3 regions of the Jeotgalibacillus sp. JSM ZJ347 genome follow, and region 2 is predicted to be linked to each of the others. Evidence: riboswitches for the same ligand, from Rfam matches in the RefSeq annotation. Region 2 holds a riboswitch; each other region holds the start of a gene.
The links. Region 2 has a riboswitch for S-adenosylmethionine ahead of ACH6CZ_RS12995 (methionine biosynthesis PLP-dependent protein). Riboswitches for the same ligand answer to the same signal wherever they lie in the genome.
Positions count from the first base shown of each region.

Region 1: another riboswitch for S-adenosylmethionine. It lies ahead of ACH6CZ_RS15715 (Na+/H+ antiporter NhaC family protein); the one in region 2 lies ahead of ACH6CZ_RS12995 (methionine biosynthesis PLP-dependent protein).
Region 3: another riboswitch for S-adenosylmethionine. It lies ahead of ACH6CZ_RS10455 (methionine ABC transporter ATP-binding protein); the one in region 2 lies ahead of ACH6CZ_RS12995 (methionine biosynthesis PLP-dependent protein).

Region 1 covers NZ_JBISEN010000009.1:46,849-52,627, forward strand. The annotation lists gene ACH6CZ_RS15705 (YitT family protein) at 1-22, opposite strand, end outside; gene ACH6CZ_RS15710 (glutathione peroxidase) at 231-776, shown strand; gene ACH6CZ_RS15715 (Na+/H+ antiporter NhaC family protein) at 828-2,129, opposite strand; SAM riboswitch class I at 2,279-2,384, opposite strand; gene ACH6CZ_RS15720 (SRPBCC family protein) at 2,479-2,931, opposite strand; gene ACH6CZ_RS15725 (MerR family transcriptional regulator) at 2,934-3,272, opposite strand; gene ACH6CZ_RS15730 (MerR family transcriptional regulator) at 3,387-4,145, opposite strand; gene ACH6CZ_RS15735 (hypothetical protein) at 4,314-5,489, shown strand; gene ACH6CZ_RS15740 (WYL domain-containing protein) at 5,556-5,777, opposite strand.
Region 2 covers NZ_JBISEN010000004.1:83,730-89,508, reverse strand. The annotation lists gene ACH6CZ_RS13010 (cation:proton antiporter) at 1-109, opposite strand, end outside; gene ACH6CZ_RS13005 (SDR family NAD(P)-dependent oxidoreductase) at 123-920, opposite strand; gene metC (cystathionine beta-lyase) at 1,016-2,185, opposite strand; gene ACH6CZ_RS12995 (methionine biosynthesis PLP-dependent protein) at 2,182-3,297, opposite strand; SAM riboswitch class I at 3,375-3,472, opposite strand; gene ACH6CZ_RS12990 (type 1 glutamine amidotransferase) at 3,899-4,603, opposite strand; gene ACH6CZ_RS12985 (DUF4003 family protein) at 4,635-5,624, opposite strand; gene ACH6CZ_RS12980 (FusB/FusC family EF-G-binding protein) at 5,665-5,779, opposite strand, start outside.
Region 3 covers NZ_JBISEN010000002.1:992,520-998,298, forward strand. The annotation lists gene ACH6CZ_RS10425 (SDR family NAD(P)-dependent oxidoreductase) at 1-738, shown strand, start outside; gene ACH6CZ_RS10430 (ArsR/SmtB family transcription factor) at 752-1,054, shown strand; gene ACH6CZ_RS10435 (arsenate reductase family protein) at 1,069-1,428, shown strand; gene gcvH (glycine cleavage system protein GcvH) at 1,512-1,895, shown strand; gene ACH6CZ_RS10445 (toprim domain-containing protein) at 2,267-2,623, shown strand; gene ACH6CZ_RS10450 (thioredoxin family protein) at 2,623-2,952, shown strand; SAM riboswitch class I at 3,048-3,150, shown strand; gene ACH6CZ_RS10455 (methionine ABC transporter ATP-binding protein) at 3,295-4,320, shown strand; gene ACH6CZ_RS10460 (methionine ABC transporter permease) at 4,313-4,981, shown strand; gene ACH6CZ_RS10465 (MetQ/NlpA family ABC transporter substrate-binding protein) at 5,025-5,779, shown strand, end outside.

The DNA.
Region 1 (5,779 bases), on a different contig from region 2:
CCATGCTCTTTTTTAAAAGCATATGACCCCTTTCAATATGAAATTTATTTCTTATTTTATGATGCTCTGAGAGATATATGCCTTTGCAATCAAACTGGAGATGTACTCCGGATAAAAAATATAGGCACTTTGGTTTATCGATACCAAACAAAGGTTATAGGTATAAAAGATTAAATAACTAACGAAGTTCATATAAAAATATGAATTCTTCACTAAGGAGATATCAACTTATGACCGTCTATGATTTCAAAGTAAAAACATCCAGTGGATTCACTAAAAGTCTTGATACTTATAAAGGAAAGCTATTGTTAATTGTTAATACCGCAACGAAATGCGGCTTCACACCTCAATTAGAAGATCTGCAAAAACTGCAGGAACGCTATGAAGATCAGGGGCTGCAGATATTAGGTTTTCCTTCTAATCAGTTTGCTGAACAGGAGCCTCTAGGGGATGGAGAAATTACAGAGTTTTGCGCAATGAACTATGGTGTGAATTTTCCTATTTTCCAAAAGATCAATGTAAGAGACCAGGACGCGTCTCCGCTTTTCAACTACCTTTCAGAACAGAAGTCTTTTCAGGGCTTTGATATGACTCATCCTACTTCTAAGCTGCTGGTTTCTATTATTAATGAACGATTTCCCCACTATATGGACGGAAACTCTATTAAATGGAACTTCACGAAATTTTTAATTGACCGGGATGGACAGGTCATTGAACGCTTTGAATCAACATCAGAACCGCTGGATATGGAAACAAAGATTAAAGAAGCTTTATAATACCAAAAGCCGCAGCAGGATGAACTGCTGCGGCTTTTCTATCTTCAAAATTTATACACGCTTCTCTTTAAACCTCGGATACTGTATCGCGATCGCAATGGCACCTGATAATGCAATCAGAATCGGGTAAATACAATACGGTACAATTTCAGCCGGTGAGATTCCCGCGACTCCCGCAACTGCAAGAAGCTGTGCGCCGTAAGGGATCACGCCCTGTACTGAACTTGAGAAGATATCAAGCAAACTCGCTGATCTCCGCTTATCAATACCGTATTCATCAGCGATCTGCTTCGCAAGTGGTCCTGCAGTGATAATCGAAATCGTGTTGTTAGCCGTCGCAAGGTTCACTGTACCAACAAGCCCGGCAATACCGGCTTCTCCACCTTTTTTCGTTTTCACACGGTTCGTCACTGCCTGAAGCAGGAATTCAATTCCGCCATTTAACCGGATCAGCTCTACAAGTCCGCCGAGCAGAATCGCGATCATCGCAAGCTCCTGCATATTTGTAAATCCATCACCAATCAGCCCGATTAAGTCCATAAAGCTGTATTGTCCAAGTACCAGTCCAACAATGCCTGCAAAAATGATTCCGCCAAGCAATACCAAAATCACATTTGCACCAGCTACTGCAAAAATCAACACGCCAAGATAAGGCAGTACCTGCACTAAATGATATGGGTTATCCCCATCAATAGAAGCACTGTTACCCGTCGTCAGCACGCCAAAAATAATGGCTGTAATAATCGCTGCCGGTAATACAATAAAGATATTCGCCTTGAATTTATCCTTCATTTTTGTCCCTTGAGTACGAACCGCTGCAATCGTTGTATCAGAGATGATTGACAAGTTATCACCAAACATTGCACCACTGACGATTGCACCCATCGCGAGTGCCACACCGATATCTGTCTGCTCTGACAGCCCAAGACCAATTGGTGCCAGCGCTACGATTGTTCCGACTGACGTTCCCATTGAGATCGATATAAAGCATGCGATCACGAAAAGACCAACGATGAGCAGATTCTGGGGCAGCAGTGACAATCCAAGATTAACGGTTGAATCTACAGCACCGGCTCCTTCAGCAACAGAAGCAAATGCGCCGGCTAAAAGGAAAATGACAACCATTAAGATAATGTTCGGATGCCCGCCACCTTTCGCGAGCTGCATGGTCTTCGTCTGAAAATCTGTTTTTCTATTCATCAGCATTGCCACTAAAATCGCTGTGAACAATGCCACTAATACAGGCATGAAATAAAAGTCGCCTGTTAAAATACCTGACCCGATAAAAAGTAAAATGAATACGCCGAATGGAACAAGTGCCAGCGGATTACTTTGAATATTCTCCTGATTCATCTGTCATAGCCTCCTGAAATTTAATCTTGCCCTGACCTTCAAAAATGTACCCATTTCGGGTGGAACTAAACGCTTGAAGAAGTTTTTTCAGGACACAAAAAAAACCTCTCCAATAAGAAAAAGAAGAGGCTTATATAAGCAAACAACTTTTCTTATTTCTCAGGCAAATGCCTGCTGGAATTGGCACAGTACTCAAACTCCGAGTCCGCTGCCGAGGCTTCAAAGGGCCAGTCCCTCCGCCTCTCATCATAAGAAGATGGTTATGAAGTTTTTATTGATTGTTGAAATATAAGTGATTCACTCGGATAAGTCAATACAATCATTTAAATTGAGAATATTCAATCATTGTTCAGGTGTCTTCAGCTTCTTTTTTCACTCTTTCAAGAAATTCGAGGACCACTTTATTATCCTGTTTCCCGCCAGCAAGCTTCAGCATGGCTTTCCCGACAAAGTTTGCTCCTTTATTCTCCCCTTCATAAATGAGTCGGGTCTGCTGATCATTTTCTTTAATTAGATTGAAGGAGAAGGTTGTATTAAAAGCCTTTGCCAGGATAAAGTTAAGTTGTTTATATTTCTCATTTGGTTCATCTTTATAGACCAATGTATGAACTACATAAGTTTCAACACGTTTTCCCTCACTATAGGTTTGTTGATGCTTCGCTCCTGAAACAGTTTCCTCCCCTTCCAGCAACTCATGTGAAATCACTTTTGGCATAATTCTTTTGATATTCTTATCCCTGAATAATTCCCATACCTCTTCAATATTTGCGTCAATCAGTACATCTTCTTTCCATGTGATCACACTCACTCACCCTTTCCTGATTCGATAAACTGGTCAATTTCTTCGATTTTGCTTCTCATGTTTTCTATTTCATTTACTATTTTTCTCCGCTTTTGCTGAAGTAATGCTTCCAGATTTTCGAATGATTCATCTCTCATCACTTCAGACATCTCCTGGATCGTGAAACCGAAATGTCTCAGCTTTATTAAAAGAATGGCTAAAAAATAGCTTCCGTCATCATAGTAGCGGTAACGATTTTCAGGATCAATATAAGCAGGCTCAAGCAGGCCCACCTCTGCATAATAGCGGAGCGTTTCTTTACTTAAACCTGTAACCTCAGCAAATTCACTGACTTTGTACATATGCATCAGCCCCTTATACTCATTTTAAATGATGGGGCGCACAACATGGTCAACAAAAAAGAAAAAGTCATTTGCAGGAACTTTTTCAGATCCGCAAATGACTTTTGACTAACTTTATTTTGCTGTGAACACATGAATCGCATCCCGCAAAAATACAGTTGCACCTTCAAAATGCTTGTCATAATAGGCAGTAAAACTCTCATCACTCACATACATGTCACCAAGTCCTGCATGTGCCTCTTTGGAGTACTTTGGCCAAGTAAAGCTCAACCATTCTTTATGCAATTCAGCTGCTTTTTGTGCCTCAGCTGAAGCCGGGTCGCCTGTTTTATAGGCGTTTTCAAGTGCTGCAAGAAGAGCTTTTTCCACATCATTCATCTGCTTGAAATCATCTTCTGACAGTCCCATCATTTTTGCATTGCTGTCATTAACGATCTGATCCCCATATTGTTCACGTACTTCTTTCCCATACTTCTCTTCGTTTTCATCAATCAGTTTTTTCTTAAAGCCTTCAAACTTCTCCTGATCTGACATTGGAGTGCCTCCTTCTTTGCTTTCAATCGTTTTCTGAACGTTTGAAATAATTTGTTCAAGACGGGCATGTTTTTCCCGCAGTTTCTGAATATGCTGCTCCAAAGCTTGGACCAGATCAAAGTCCGGGTGATGAATGATCCTGGTGATTTCCTCCAGACTTACGTCAAGTTCCCGGTAAAAGAGAATCTGCTGCAGCAGGTCCACTTCCTTCTGACTGTAGATACGGTATCCTGATGAACTGATTCTCGCGGGCTTCAACAGATCAATCTCATCATAATACCTCAGTGTGCGGCCGCTTACACCGGACAGCTTTGCCAGCTGCTGAACTGTATATTCCATTTACACCCCTCCTGACAAATACAGCATAAGGCTTTACGTTACGTGAAGGTCAATATGTTTTAATCATCTTTTTTTAATATATAGTCGATTTTTTCAAAATGAAAGTTTTTAACATGATTAATTTAGGTTAAAAGAGTAAGAACGATAAAGAAATGATGGGGTGAAAATATGAGCGGATCGAATTATACACTGGGTTTAATCGCAGCGCCGGGATATCCGAAAGAATTAATTGATTCGCTGAAGGCTGAACTTCCTGAACTGCTGGATTATTATGTGGATGATAACCGGGATTGGAAAATTGATTGTTCAATTGATTCTCTAACCGGTGGCACTGACCAATCAGATGAAGTGATGAAAGCGATTCTGTCCAAAAGAAAAGAAAATGAGTGGGATTTTACAGTTGCCCTTACAGACCTTCCTTTACTTTTTGGAAAAAAAGCAATCATTGCTGAAGCCTATGAAGAAGAAAACATTGCATTGATCAGCCTGCCGGGGCTTGGAGCGGTTTCCCTCTCACGCAGAGTCAGGGACTCAATTCTCCAGCTGGTGAATGAAATGTTCTACACGACTTCTGAAGAGGGACGGGAAAAAGCAGAAAAAAGACTTGAGCAAAAAGATAAAACAGAGAATAAAGATTTAAAAACCAGAAATCCCAAAAGGCTGGTTGGTAAAAAAGGATTTGATAAAATTTCACCAATCCAAAGAGAAACCCCTGAGGATACGGAAAATATTGATGTAAGATTCAAAGTCAATTCCTATGCAGGCAGCGCATTGCGCCTGTTAACCGGTATGGTGCGTGCGAATAAACCGTGGGTTATGTTTTCGTCCTTTAAAAAAGTCATCATGCTTGCTTTTACAACCGGTGCTTATGCACTGGTGTTTCCCACACTTTGGATGCTGAGTCATGAATATAGTATTTGGAGAATGTTTTTGCTATCCAATATTTCAATACTTGCAATGGTTTTCTGGATCATTTCAGCCCATCAGTTATGGGAAAAGAAGCAGGTAACCCAAACAGCACCACATCTTAGAAAGCTTTATAATGCAACAACATTCCTGACCCTTTTGACCTCAGTATTATTATATTATATGTTACTGTTTATCCTGTTTTCATTTGCAGTCGTTTTATTTATACCGATGGGTCTGCTGCAGTCTGAGGTATCACCGGATGTTGGATATGTGAACTATTTTTATATTGCCTGGACCGCAACAAGTATCGCCACTATTATTGGTGCACTTGGTTCAGCACTCGAAGATGAGGAAGTCGTCTTATCTTCCACATATGGCTACAGGCAGCGGCAAAGATATGACGAGATCAGAGAAATGATGGAAGAGGAAGAATAATAAAATGGTATGTAAGTGCAGAGTCCTTTTTGAAGCAGCTGCTTCCTGGAGGACTCTTTTATCTGGTCAGATAATCAGCTTTTCTTTTTTGATCATTGGTTTGATTGACAGGATTCGGTCATATTGAAAAGTACGGACAGCTCTTCTTTTCAGACAGTAGGCTGTGAAAGAATTTTCCCCGAGCTTTCTGATCAGCACTCTTCTCTCAGAACAGACACCATCATGTTTCATATAGATCATTTTGACTGTGAGACCCTGCTGCCAGTAGCGGAATAATTTCTCTTTCATGA
Region 2 (5,779 bases):
TTCCGATTACCACCAAAACAGGCGGTCTAGGAAATACCTGCGTCCGCTTATCAATTGTGAAAACGATATAGCCGATCAACAACAGCGCAACAATCTGAACCGGCTCCATCTCCTGCACCTCCTTATCTCATGACGGCACCGCCTGAGATTTTAACTGATTCACCAATGATATTTTCAGCAGCATCAGACAATAAAAATAAAATGGTTCTTGCGACTTCTTCAGGCTGTGTAATGCGTCCTGAAGGCAGGCCTTCTTCAACGATTTTCAGCTGTTCTTCAAATGAACGTCCCGCGCGCTCTCCTTTTTTACTGATCGCATTACGTCCCATTTCTGTATCAACAAAACCCGGACAGACTGCATTGACTCTGACTCCGTACTCTGCTGCTTCGTGTGCAAATGCCTGTGTAAAAGCAATAACAGCGAATTTAGAGGCAGCATATGCTGTATTTCCATGCGTAGCTCTCAGACCGGACAGTGAGGATACATTAACGACTGCTCCCGCTTGCGCCTCTTTCATACCGGGGTAGACAAGCTGGGTGAGTGATACGGTTGAAAAATAGTTCAGCTCCATTACCTTCCGCATATCTTCCTCAGACAGCTCTTCAACTGTATCTCCTCCTGAAACGCCGGCTGAATTCACGAGTCCGGTTACAGGCCCTGCATGCTCCTGTGCTTTTTGAATCAGTTCCTCCCTGTCTTCAAACTCGTTCAGATCTGCTGAAACGACCAGCAGTTTTGCATCAACACCAGCTTCTCTACATGCCGCTTTCAGGTCATTCAGTTTATCTTCATTACGCCCGGCAGCTGTGACAGAAGCGCCTGTTTTAAGTGCTTCCAGAACAGTGTGCCAGCCGATCCCACCGGTTGCACCTGTCACTATAATGTGGTGATCTTTCAAACCATCATGTGCAAATATCATTGGTCATCCTCCTAAAAAGTATTTAGAAGTCTTTACCACTGATTTTTAATAGCAAACAAAAACTGCACCCTGATTAAAGGATGCAGTTAAATTTTTCAAACCTGCAGCGTCTGATACGCGCCGACTTTATCAAGCGCCTGGCGCAAATCTGTAATCAGGTCTTCAGTGTCTTCAAGACCGACTGACAGGCGCAGGAGTCCTGATGTGATACCGCGTAATTCACGTTCTGACGGCGGCATTGCAGCGTGGCTCATGGTTGCGGGGTAGGACAGGATTGATTCTACAGCGCCAAGACTGACTGCGAACACTGGAATTTTCATTGCTTCAACTAGAACCCCTGCACTCTTTTTATCAGGCAGCCTGAATGAAAGCACAGCTCCTGCGCCAGTCGACTGTCTCTGGTGAATGTGGTAGCCTGCATGAAATGAAAATCCAGGGTAATACACTTCGTCAATCAACGGGTGGTGATGAAGAAATTGTGCAATCTTTCTTGCAGAATCAGATGACTGCTTCAGTCTGACGCTGAGCGTTTTTAAGCCGCGCAATAGTAACCAGCTGTCCTGTACACCAAGAATAGAGCCGAATGAATTCTGGATAAACTTCAGCTGTGCAGCAATCTCTTCATCTTTTACAGCGGCAAGACCTGCAACAACATCGCTGTGGCCGGAGAGAAACTTGGTTGCACTGTGCAGTACGACATCTGCTCCGAGATCAAGCGGCTTTTGATAAAGCGGAGTCATGAACGTATTATCCACAAATGTCAGACAGCCGTGTGCTTTTGCCACTTTTGCCACGCCTTCAATATCAGTAATATTGAGCGTTGGGTTGGATGGCGTCTCCACGTAGATCACTTTTGTATTCGGCTGGACATTACGCGCCGTTTCATTAAGGTCTGTCATATCGATAAATGAATGATCAATATTAAAGCGCGTGAGCACCTCTGTAATCATCCGGTACGTCCCGCCGTATACATCCTTTGAAACAAGTACGTGATCTCCTGCTGACAGCAGCATGAAGGCTGAAGAAATCGCAGCCATTCCTGATGCGAAAGCAAAGCCTGAGTGACCATTTTCAAGGTCCGCAATGGTTTCTTCAAGTGCTTCACGCGTCGGGTTCCCTGAACGGCTATAATCGTAAGGACCGAACTCATCAATTGACTGCTGATGATAAGTGGATGAATAGTGTAAGGGTACATTCACAGCCCCTGTCTGCTTATCAATATATGACGGTTGATGCAGTAATTTCGTATCAAAATGATGTGTCATAAGTGATGTCCTCCTCTTCCGGCTGCTTCAAGCGCCTGTTTCAGATCAGTGATTAAATCCTCCGGCTGTTCGATACCAACAGAAAAACGTAATAACCTGCTGCAGATACCTTTTGCTTCACGTTCCGCTTCTGGAATATCAGCATGCGTCTGAGTGGCAGGATAGGTGATAAAACTTTCCACGCCCCCAAGACTTTCAGCAAATGAAATGACATTGATCGATCTTAGAAATGGATCAATCCACTCTGACTGTTCGAGCCTGAATGAAACCATCCCCCCGATACCGGGATAGATGACCTCTGCAACCTGTGGCTGCGTTTCAAGAAATGCTGCAACTGAAGCCGCATTCGTTTGATGACGGTCCATTCTGAGCGCAAGGGTCTTCATGCCGCGGATTAATAACCATGAATCCATTGGAGAAAGAACCGCTCCTGCCCCGTTATGGAGTGCAAAAAGCTTTTCACAAATCTGTTCACCTTTTGCTGCAACAAGACCTGCGAGCACATCGTTATGACCGCCAAGATATTTTGTTGCGCTGTGAATGACAATATCTGCGCCAAGCTCAATCGGCCGCTGCAGATAAGGCGTTAAAAACGTATTATCAACAATTAGATGGATACCCTTGTTATATGCGAAATCAGCGACCTGTCTAATGTCCGTTATTTTCATCAGCGGGTTCGTCGGCGTCTCGACAAAGACTGCCTTTACCCGCTTCGTACAGGCCTGCTGCAGTGCTTCTGCGTTGTTTGTATTAACATAAAGAAAATCTATGCCATAATGCTCGCTGTAATGATTAAACAGACGGTATGTGCCGCCGTACAAATCATGAGAGGCTAAAATCACATCCCCCGGTTTGTATAGCGAGAGTACCAATTGGACCGCTGCCATTCCAGAGCTTGTGGCAAATCCCTGATCTGCTCCCTCAAGCACCGCAATCCCTTCTTCCAGAATCGTTCTTGTCGGGTTTTTTGTTCTTGTATAGTCATAGCCCGTGGATCGTTCCAGTCCTTCGTGGCGGTAGGCTGTTGATAAATAGATTGGCGGATTGACAGTTCCGGTTGCATCTTCACTTCTGTTCCCAAGCTGGGCAAGGATTGTTTCAATTGACGTCATCATAAAGCAACTCCTTCAAATCGTTCTGTATATACAGGAAAAGACCTTCTGATAAGAGAAGGTCTTTGTGAGCGTTCCTCTTATCTTCAGGCTGATCGCCTGCTGGAATTAGCACCGTGCACTGCCGGTTGCTGAGGTTTCAAAGGGCCAGTCCCTCCACCTCTCTAGATAAGTTATTAAATTGTCTGAAAATAATAGTTGTTGTATAGACTACATCATATTATGAGAATGTGCAAGATTTTTCACAAAAAATGTCTCTGTTGAATTTGGCTTGTGATTGTAGCTCCCGGGGTACGCTTTCCGCAGTTCTCACCTCTCGCGCTTCTCCTGCTGGAGTCGCCCCCCTTACGCTACACTCACCAGCTGTGTTATACAACATTGGTCTTCAACATTTTAATAAAGCTGAAAAATAAAACCGCACGCTGGTGTCAGGCAGCGTGCGGTTAAGGGAGGGGGCGTCGCTTTCTTGGGTGCCTTCAGTATAAAAAGCCGGTGCGAAACGACTGTTTACAGGCATATATAGTAAGTGCGACGTTTTATTTTTTAATTGAGAATGAATCTCATTATTATTGTATACACAATTCAAAACTTTGTCCAGTGTTTAATCAATCTTTTTTTCGCCATGTACATTTAAAAACTTTTCAATGATCGGCTGAAAGCGATTGTGACTTTGTTCTACATACCCCGGATCAGCTCTCGGTCCTTCCATGTCCACTGTTTTATCACGCTTCTCAATCTCCTGATCATCGTGATCAATCAGATTCTGAATGCCTTCAACTGTCATCTCGGGATGAAATTGAAATGCCAGTATATGATCAGTATAGAATCCCTGTACCGGCGTTAACTCGGATTTCCCGATTGGCTTCGTTCCTTTCGGCAGATCATAAATATCACTGTGCCAGTGGAACATCGGGATGCTAAGCTGATCAACGTCAAAATCTTCGAGGAAAGAAGTATGCCAATTCAGTTCCGCCCAGCCCATTTCATATTGTGGCAGGGAGGATACCTCCGTGCCGAGAATATGTGCAATCAATTGAGAACCGAGACAAATACCCATGATTTTTCTCTTCTCATTCATTGCTTTTTCGATATAATCAACTTCCCTTTGCATCCAGTCTGTTTCAGGGAGTTCCTGCACACTCATCGGTCCGCCAAGGATCACCAGAACATCATTATCTTTCATCAGAGGATAATCATCCGGTTTTTTGGCATCGATATAATGGAGCTCGCTCCCCCAGGCTTTCGACCACTCTTCAAGGTATCCCGCATTGTCATACCAGACATGCTGCAGACAAATGAACCTCATGACACATTCCTCTTTCCCTTGACCTCGGTCATTAATTGTTTGATGAGCTTGCCGATGCAGCTGCACCTGCTGAAACCGCCGCAAGAACAGCCGCCTGCTGTGCCTGCAGAATCGATTCAATGGTTGAGGCAAGTCCGACATCAAGTACATTATTTTCTTCTACTTTTTTTTGCAGGACAAACCTTACAGCGGTCATAAAACAAAGGTCCTTATGCCACTTAAAGCTTTTAATTTGAATGAGCTGATCATACGTTGCTTTCACTTCATGAAGAAGGGCCGAAGGTGTCCCCGCAAGCGCCAGTACCCCGACAATCGGAAGATGATTGCCGCGCAGTTTGATTTTATTTGTCTTCAGATCGTCCAGCCATGTAACCGTATTTTGTACGAGCAGCTGTCTATTATCCTGACGCCCGTATGTAAGGATTTGAGATAAAAACTGGCGGTTGTTTCCTTTTGCCAAAACGATATGAAGCTGATCATAATAGTAAGCCATATCATCAAGCAGCTCTTCCTCTTCTCCTTCTTCTTCCGCAAGCAGGACAGATAGCGGGTAATCTTCATGTGAGGTTAAAAAGAAATGCTGTTTCTTCATACCGCTGTACATGCTTTTTGCACGTTTTACGTGGTCATCCATTTCTTCTTCTGTACCGGTTTCAAGCGAGACATAGAGCGCGTATGCTGCAATGTAAGCATGCGGACTTCTAGAAAAACCTGAATCGATCAGTTTTTCATAGACCAGCATCATCTCTTCAAAAGACTTTTTTGGATTGTCAAAATTTGAAACCAGCAGACCCGTCAGCATCAGGCGTAAGTCTGCTGACTGAATATAGGCAAACTGACTGGATTCCCGTTTAATGTTTTCATTTAGAGAAATCAGCTTGTTCAAATCAAACGGTTTTTCTGCTGTCACAAGCTGCCCGGCCAGCATCATCAGCGATGTACTGCTTACACGCCAGCGGTATTTTTTTCTGAGTTGTTCATAAATTGAGAGATATTGTTGTATGTTCTCGTTTACGTCCATTTGAATCACCCTTTTGACTTATTGTAGATCTAACCGTGCATTAAACCTGCCCAAGGAATGCTTCGAGCTGAGATGAGTCCTGAATTGACTGGTTGCATTCTTTGCTGTCATAACAGATATACTGCCCGTAGGATTTCAGCCCTTCTGACTCCCGC
Region 3 (5,779 bases), on a different contig from region 2:
ATTGGAAAAGAGTTGGCGAAGCTTTTTGCAGAAAAGGGGCATACGTTGATTCTTGCGGCGAGAAGTATGGATAAGCTGAATGAACTGGCGGATGAATTGAGAGAGAAATATACGATTGAGACGCATGTTTTTCAAAGTGATTTATCAAAAGCGGGTGCTGCCGAGGCTCTTTTTGCTGAGGTGAAAGGACAGGATTTGCAGGTTGATATTCTGATTAATAACGCAGGCGTCGGTTTATTTGGAGAGTTTCATCAGACTGATCTTCAAAAGGAACAGGAAATGATTCAGTTAAATATTACGTCATTAACTGAGCTGACAAAGCTGTTTGGCCGGGAGATGGTGAATGCGAAATCAGGTAAGATACTGAATGTCGCTTCGACAGCTGCGTTTTTCCCGGGACCATTAATGTCTGTGTATTATGCATCAAAAGCATATGTGAAATCATTTACTGAGGCGCTTGATAATGAATGGGCTGAGCATGGTGTGCAGGTGTCAGGGTTATATCCCGGACCTACAAGCACCGGATTTAAAGACACTGCTGAGCTGAATGATTCAAAGTTATTTAAGAACGGTACGATGAAACCGCAGGCGGTAGCAAAGATTGCGTTTATCGAATTCATGAATGGGAAAAAGCAGATTATTCCTGGCGGGATGAACAAGCTTCAGTCCAGAGCGAGCCGACTTATCTCCAGATCGGCTGCTGCCGGTATTGTAAGAAAAACTCAGGAAAGAGAGTAGTGAGGTGACAACGATGGGGGAACAAGCAGAAAAAGCATTTCGGGATTGTATACCGTTATTTCAGGCATTAAGTGATCCTTATCGTCAGGATATTGTCTTAATGCTGTCAGATGCCGATTCAATGACAGTGAATGAACTAACGGAAAGGCTTCCACTATCCCGTCCTGCTGTTTCTCATCATTTGAAAATTCTGCGTGAACAGGGTATTTTAAAAATGGAACAGCATGGCACACAGCGCAATTATTCCCTTGCACTTGAGGGTGCGCTTGAGACGTTAAAGCATCTGATCATTACAGTGGAAGACCGCTGTTATTAAAAGGAGGAGTTAACATGGCGATTACTTTTTATACGTACCCAAAATGCGGTACGTGCCGCAAAGCAAAAAAATGGCTGGATCAAAACGAGGTGTCATACGAAGAAATTCACTTAATTGATTCACCACCTTCAAAAGAGGAACTTTCTGAGCTACATAAAAAAAGTGGTATGGAACTGAAGAAGTTCTTTAATACAAGCGGCGTAAAGTACCGGGAGCTTGGCCTGAAAGACAAACTGGCTGACATGTCAGATGATGAAAAGCTTGAATTACTGGCTTCAGATGGCAAGCTGATCAAGCGTCCGCTGACAACTGATGGCACACAAGTCACTGTTGGATTTAAAGAACCTGAATTTGAGGAAAAATGGCAGGGCTAAATCAGAAACAATTCTTGTTTTCAGGCACCTGTTATGCCAATATGAAGTAGTATAGAAATCATTCATATGCGGAGGGAAAATACATGAGTTCACCAAAAGAATTACGTTATTCAGAAGAACACGAATGGGTAAAAGTTGAAGACGGTAAAGCACGAATCGGTATTACTGAATTTGCACAATCAGAACTTGGCGATATCGTATTCGTTGAACTGCCGGAAGTTGGCGACGAGCTGCAGGCAGACGAGCCATTTGGCAGTGTTGAATCTGTGAAAACAGTTTCAGAACTTTACGCACCAGTCAGCGGTAAAGTCGTTGAGGTAAACGAAGACCTTGAAGACAGCCCTGAATACGTTAACGAATCTCCATATGAAAAAGCATGGATGGTCGTAGTAGAACTTTCTGACGAATCAGAAGTTGACGAACTGATGGATGCTGAAGCATATGACAAAATGACAGACGAAGACTGATTAACATGCCGTTCACCTGGTTTGGTGAGCGGTATTTTGCTATCAAAAAGTGGCAGGTGATTTCCGCTTCAGGGAGACGCTTTGCGTGGCCGGGCGGTGAGCCAGCAGGCTTCGCCGTATGCCTCACCTGTCCCTTCATGCCACAGGAGTCGCCCCCTTACGATCCAATCACCTGCAGTGCAAGTATAAATATTTCTTTAAAAACTCCTGAATGATAATTGGCAAACCACACCTTCTAAGGTAAAGTACTACTGCAAAAGGAACTTCCCCATCTCATTTACTTGCATTTCTTCACTGTACAGGCGACAATTAAAGCAGCAGCATACCATGTAAGAAAGCCGTGCGATCCTTAGGTGAGGGTGTGATGGGAAATGGAGTGCAAAAAGGTTATTATTGTTGAAGGCAAATCTGATAAACGCAAGGTACAGCCGATTATTAGAGAACCGGTAGATATCATTTGTACAAACGGCACAATCAGCCTTTCAAAAATGGATGAACTGATTGATGAATTGTATGAAAAAGATGTCTATGTGCTTGTGGATGCGGATGATGCAGGCGAAAAACTGCGAAAACAGTTTAAAAGAGAGATGCCCGAAGCCGATCATCTGTATATCGACAGAGCCTATCGTGAGGTTGCAACTGCGCCTGAGCAGCACCTGGCAGTTATTTTAGCGGGTGCGAACATTGATATTTACACTGAGTTTTTAGAAAAAAGGATGAATCTTTAATGATAAAAGAATGGACAATTGAGGATCTGGATCAGCGATTACAGCAGCAACAGCAAGCAGCGATGTATTTGTATACACCAATGTGCGGGACATGTAAGCTTGCAGGTAAAATGCTTGAAGTTACAGCAGCAGCAATTAAAGACACTGAAATCGGTAAAGCGGATCTAAATTACGTCGAGCCGCTTGCAGAACGCTATCAGATCGAGAGCGTACCGTGTCTACTGTTATTTAAAAACGGCGAAATGGTGCAGAAAATCTATAAATTCGAATCGGTTCCAACGATTTTTGAAGCTTTCGAAGAACTTTCCAGGCAGCCGGTCGAAAAGTAAATGTGCAATTTTTGAAAAAAATCGTTGACATTAATTTTAGGGTCATGATACGATTTGTCTCGTACTCTTAATGAATCTTAACTAAATACGCGAAACTCTTATCAAGAGCGGCGGAGGGAAGTGCCCTATGAAGCCCGGCAACCGACAGTTTACTGGAAAGGTGCCAAGTCACACAGGTGAAAACCTGGCAGATGAGAGAAAGCCGTTTTAATTTTGGACGCCTTTCTGCTCATCACGCAGAGAGGCGTTTTCGTTTTTGTAGATGAGTGGGCAATTTATGGAATCATTTTAATGTCCCACTTTAACGGGATAATAAGTTAATTGACGAAAGTAGGTGATGGTATGATAACCATCTCAGATGTAAAAAAAGTATTTAAAACAAGAAGCGGTTCGCTGACTGCAGTAGATAAAGTCAATCTGGAAATCCAGGAAGGCGAAATATTTGGGGTTATTGGCTACAGCGGTGCCGGTAAAAGTACATTGATTCGCATGTTGAACGGTCTTGAACAGCCGTCAGAAGGTAAAGTGGATATAAACGGCAAGCTGATTTCCTCTATCAAAGGAGGCGATTTAAGAAAAGCAAGACAGAAAATCAGTATGATCTTCCAGCATTTTAATCTACTCTGGTCACGCACTGTCAGTGAAAATATTGCTTTTCCTCTTGAAATTGCTGGCGTACCAAAGCAGGAGAGGCAAAAGAGAGTCAATGAACTGATTGAGCTGGTTGGTCTGGAGGGACGTGGAGATGCATATCCGTCCCAGCTGAGTGGCGGTCAGAAGCAGAGAGTCGGGATTGCAAGAGCGCTTGCGAATGACCCTGAAGTGCTGCTGTGTGACGAAGCAACTTCAGCGCTTGATCCTCAGACAACAGATGCGATTCTTGAACTGCTCGTTGATATTAACAAACGTCTCGGGCTGACAATTGTCCTGATCACACATGAAATGCATGTGATCAGAAAGATCTGTCACCGTGTGGCAGTCATGGAAGGCGGAAAAGTTGTTGAACTCGGAGATGTGCTTGAAGTATTTAAGCAGCCGAAAGAAAAGATTACGAAACGCTTTGTTCAGCAGGTAACAGAGCCTGAAGAAACAAAAGAAACGATTGAACATCTTCTTGAAGAATATCAGGATGGTAAAGTGGTTAAGCTGTCATTCGTTGGAGAATCAGCAGAGCAGCCGGTCGTTACAAACCTGATCCGTTCATTTGATCTGCAGGTGAATATTCTGCAGGGGAAAATTTCTCAGACGCAAAATGGCGCATACGGTTCACTGTTTATTCATTTACACGGTAAGCAGGACGAGCTTGAGCGTGCGATTGAATTTTTAGAAGCGGCAAGTGTTGGAGTGGAGGTGATCACGCATGATTGAGCAGATTTTTCCGAACGTTGAGTGGCCGGTCATGTGGGAAGCGACATATGAAACAATTTATATGACTGTGCTGTCAGTTGTGATCACATTTGTGTTGGGACTCGCACTCGGATTGCTATTGTTTCTCACTTCTAAAGGAAACCTGTGGGAGAACAAAATCGCCTACACCATTACAACAGCACTCGTTAATATATTCAGGTCAATTCCATTTATCATTTTAATTGTACTGCTGATCCCGTTTACACGCTTTCTCCTCGGAACAATCAGGGGAGCGGATGCAGCACTGCCTGCACTGATTATCGGTGCAGCTCCATTCTATGCACGAATGGTTGAAATCGCACTGCGTGAAATTGATAAAGGGGTTATTGAAGCAGCAAGATCAATGGGTGCAAAGGTAAGCACGATTATATTTAAAGTATTACTGCCGGAATCAATGCCAGCGCTGATCTCAGGAATCACGGTTACAGCGATCGCGCTTGTCGGTTATACAGCAATGGCTGGTGTTATCGGAGCGGGCGGACTTGGTAACCTGGCATTTCTTGATGGTTTCCAGCGAAGCAGAGACGATGTCACACTCGCAGCAACCATCATTATCCTAGCAATCGTCTTCATCATTCAATTCTTTGGAGACTTCTTCACCAACAAACTGGATAAACGCTAATTTAGCTTATTATAAAAAACACATTTAAGGGAGAGAATGACACATGAAAAAATTCGTAGCAGGAACATTCGCAGTAACAAGTATTTTCGCTTTAGCCGCTTGCGGTTCAGATAATGCAGAAGGTATCGGCACTGGTGAAGAGGGCGAGCCGGTTGAACTGAGAGTCGGCGCTTCTAATGTACCTCACGCAGAAATCCTTGAGCAGGCACAGCCGCTTCTTGAAGAAGAAGGCGTAGACCTTCAAATTGAAACGTATCAGGACTATATACTGCCGAACCAGGACCTTGAATCAGGTGAGATTGATGCAAACTACTTCCAGCACATTCCTTACCTTGAATCACAAATCGCAGAGCACGGCTATGATTTCGCAAACGCTGGCGGAATTCACATTGAGCCGATTGGTATCTACTCTCAGGAGCACGAATCACTTGATGACCTTCCTGAAGGCGCTGAAATTTTGATGAGTAATTCAGTCGCTGACCACGGTCGTATCCTGACAATGCTTGAAGCGCAGGGGCTTATCACACTTGACCCTGAAGTGGACAAAACTAAAGCGGAAGTATCAGATGTTGTAGAAAACCCTAAAAACCTTCAGTTTGAAGCAGATTACGAAGCAGCACTGCTTGTCCAGCTTTATGAAAATGGAGAAGGTGACGCTGTACTGATCAATTCAAACTACGCAATTGACGCTGGGATTAACCCGCTTGAAGATTCAATCGCACTTGAAAATTCAGATTCACCATATGTTAACGTAATTGCAGTGAACAGCGGTGAAGAAGATAATGAAGCAGTTCAGAA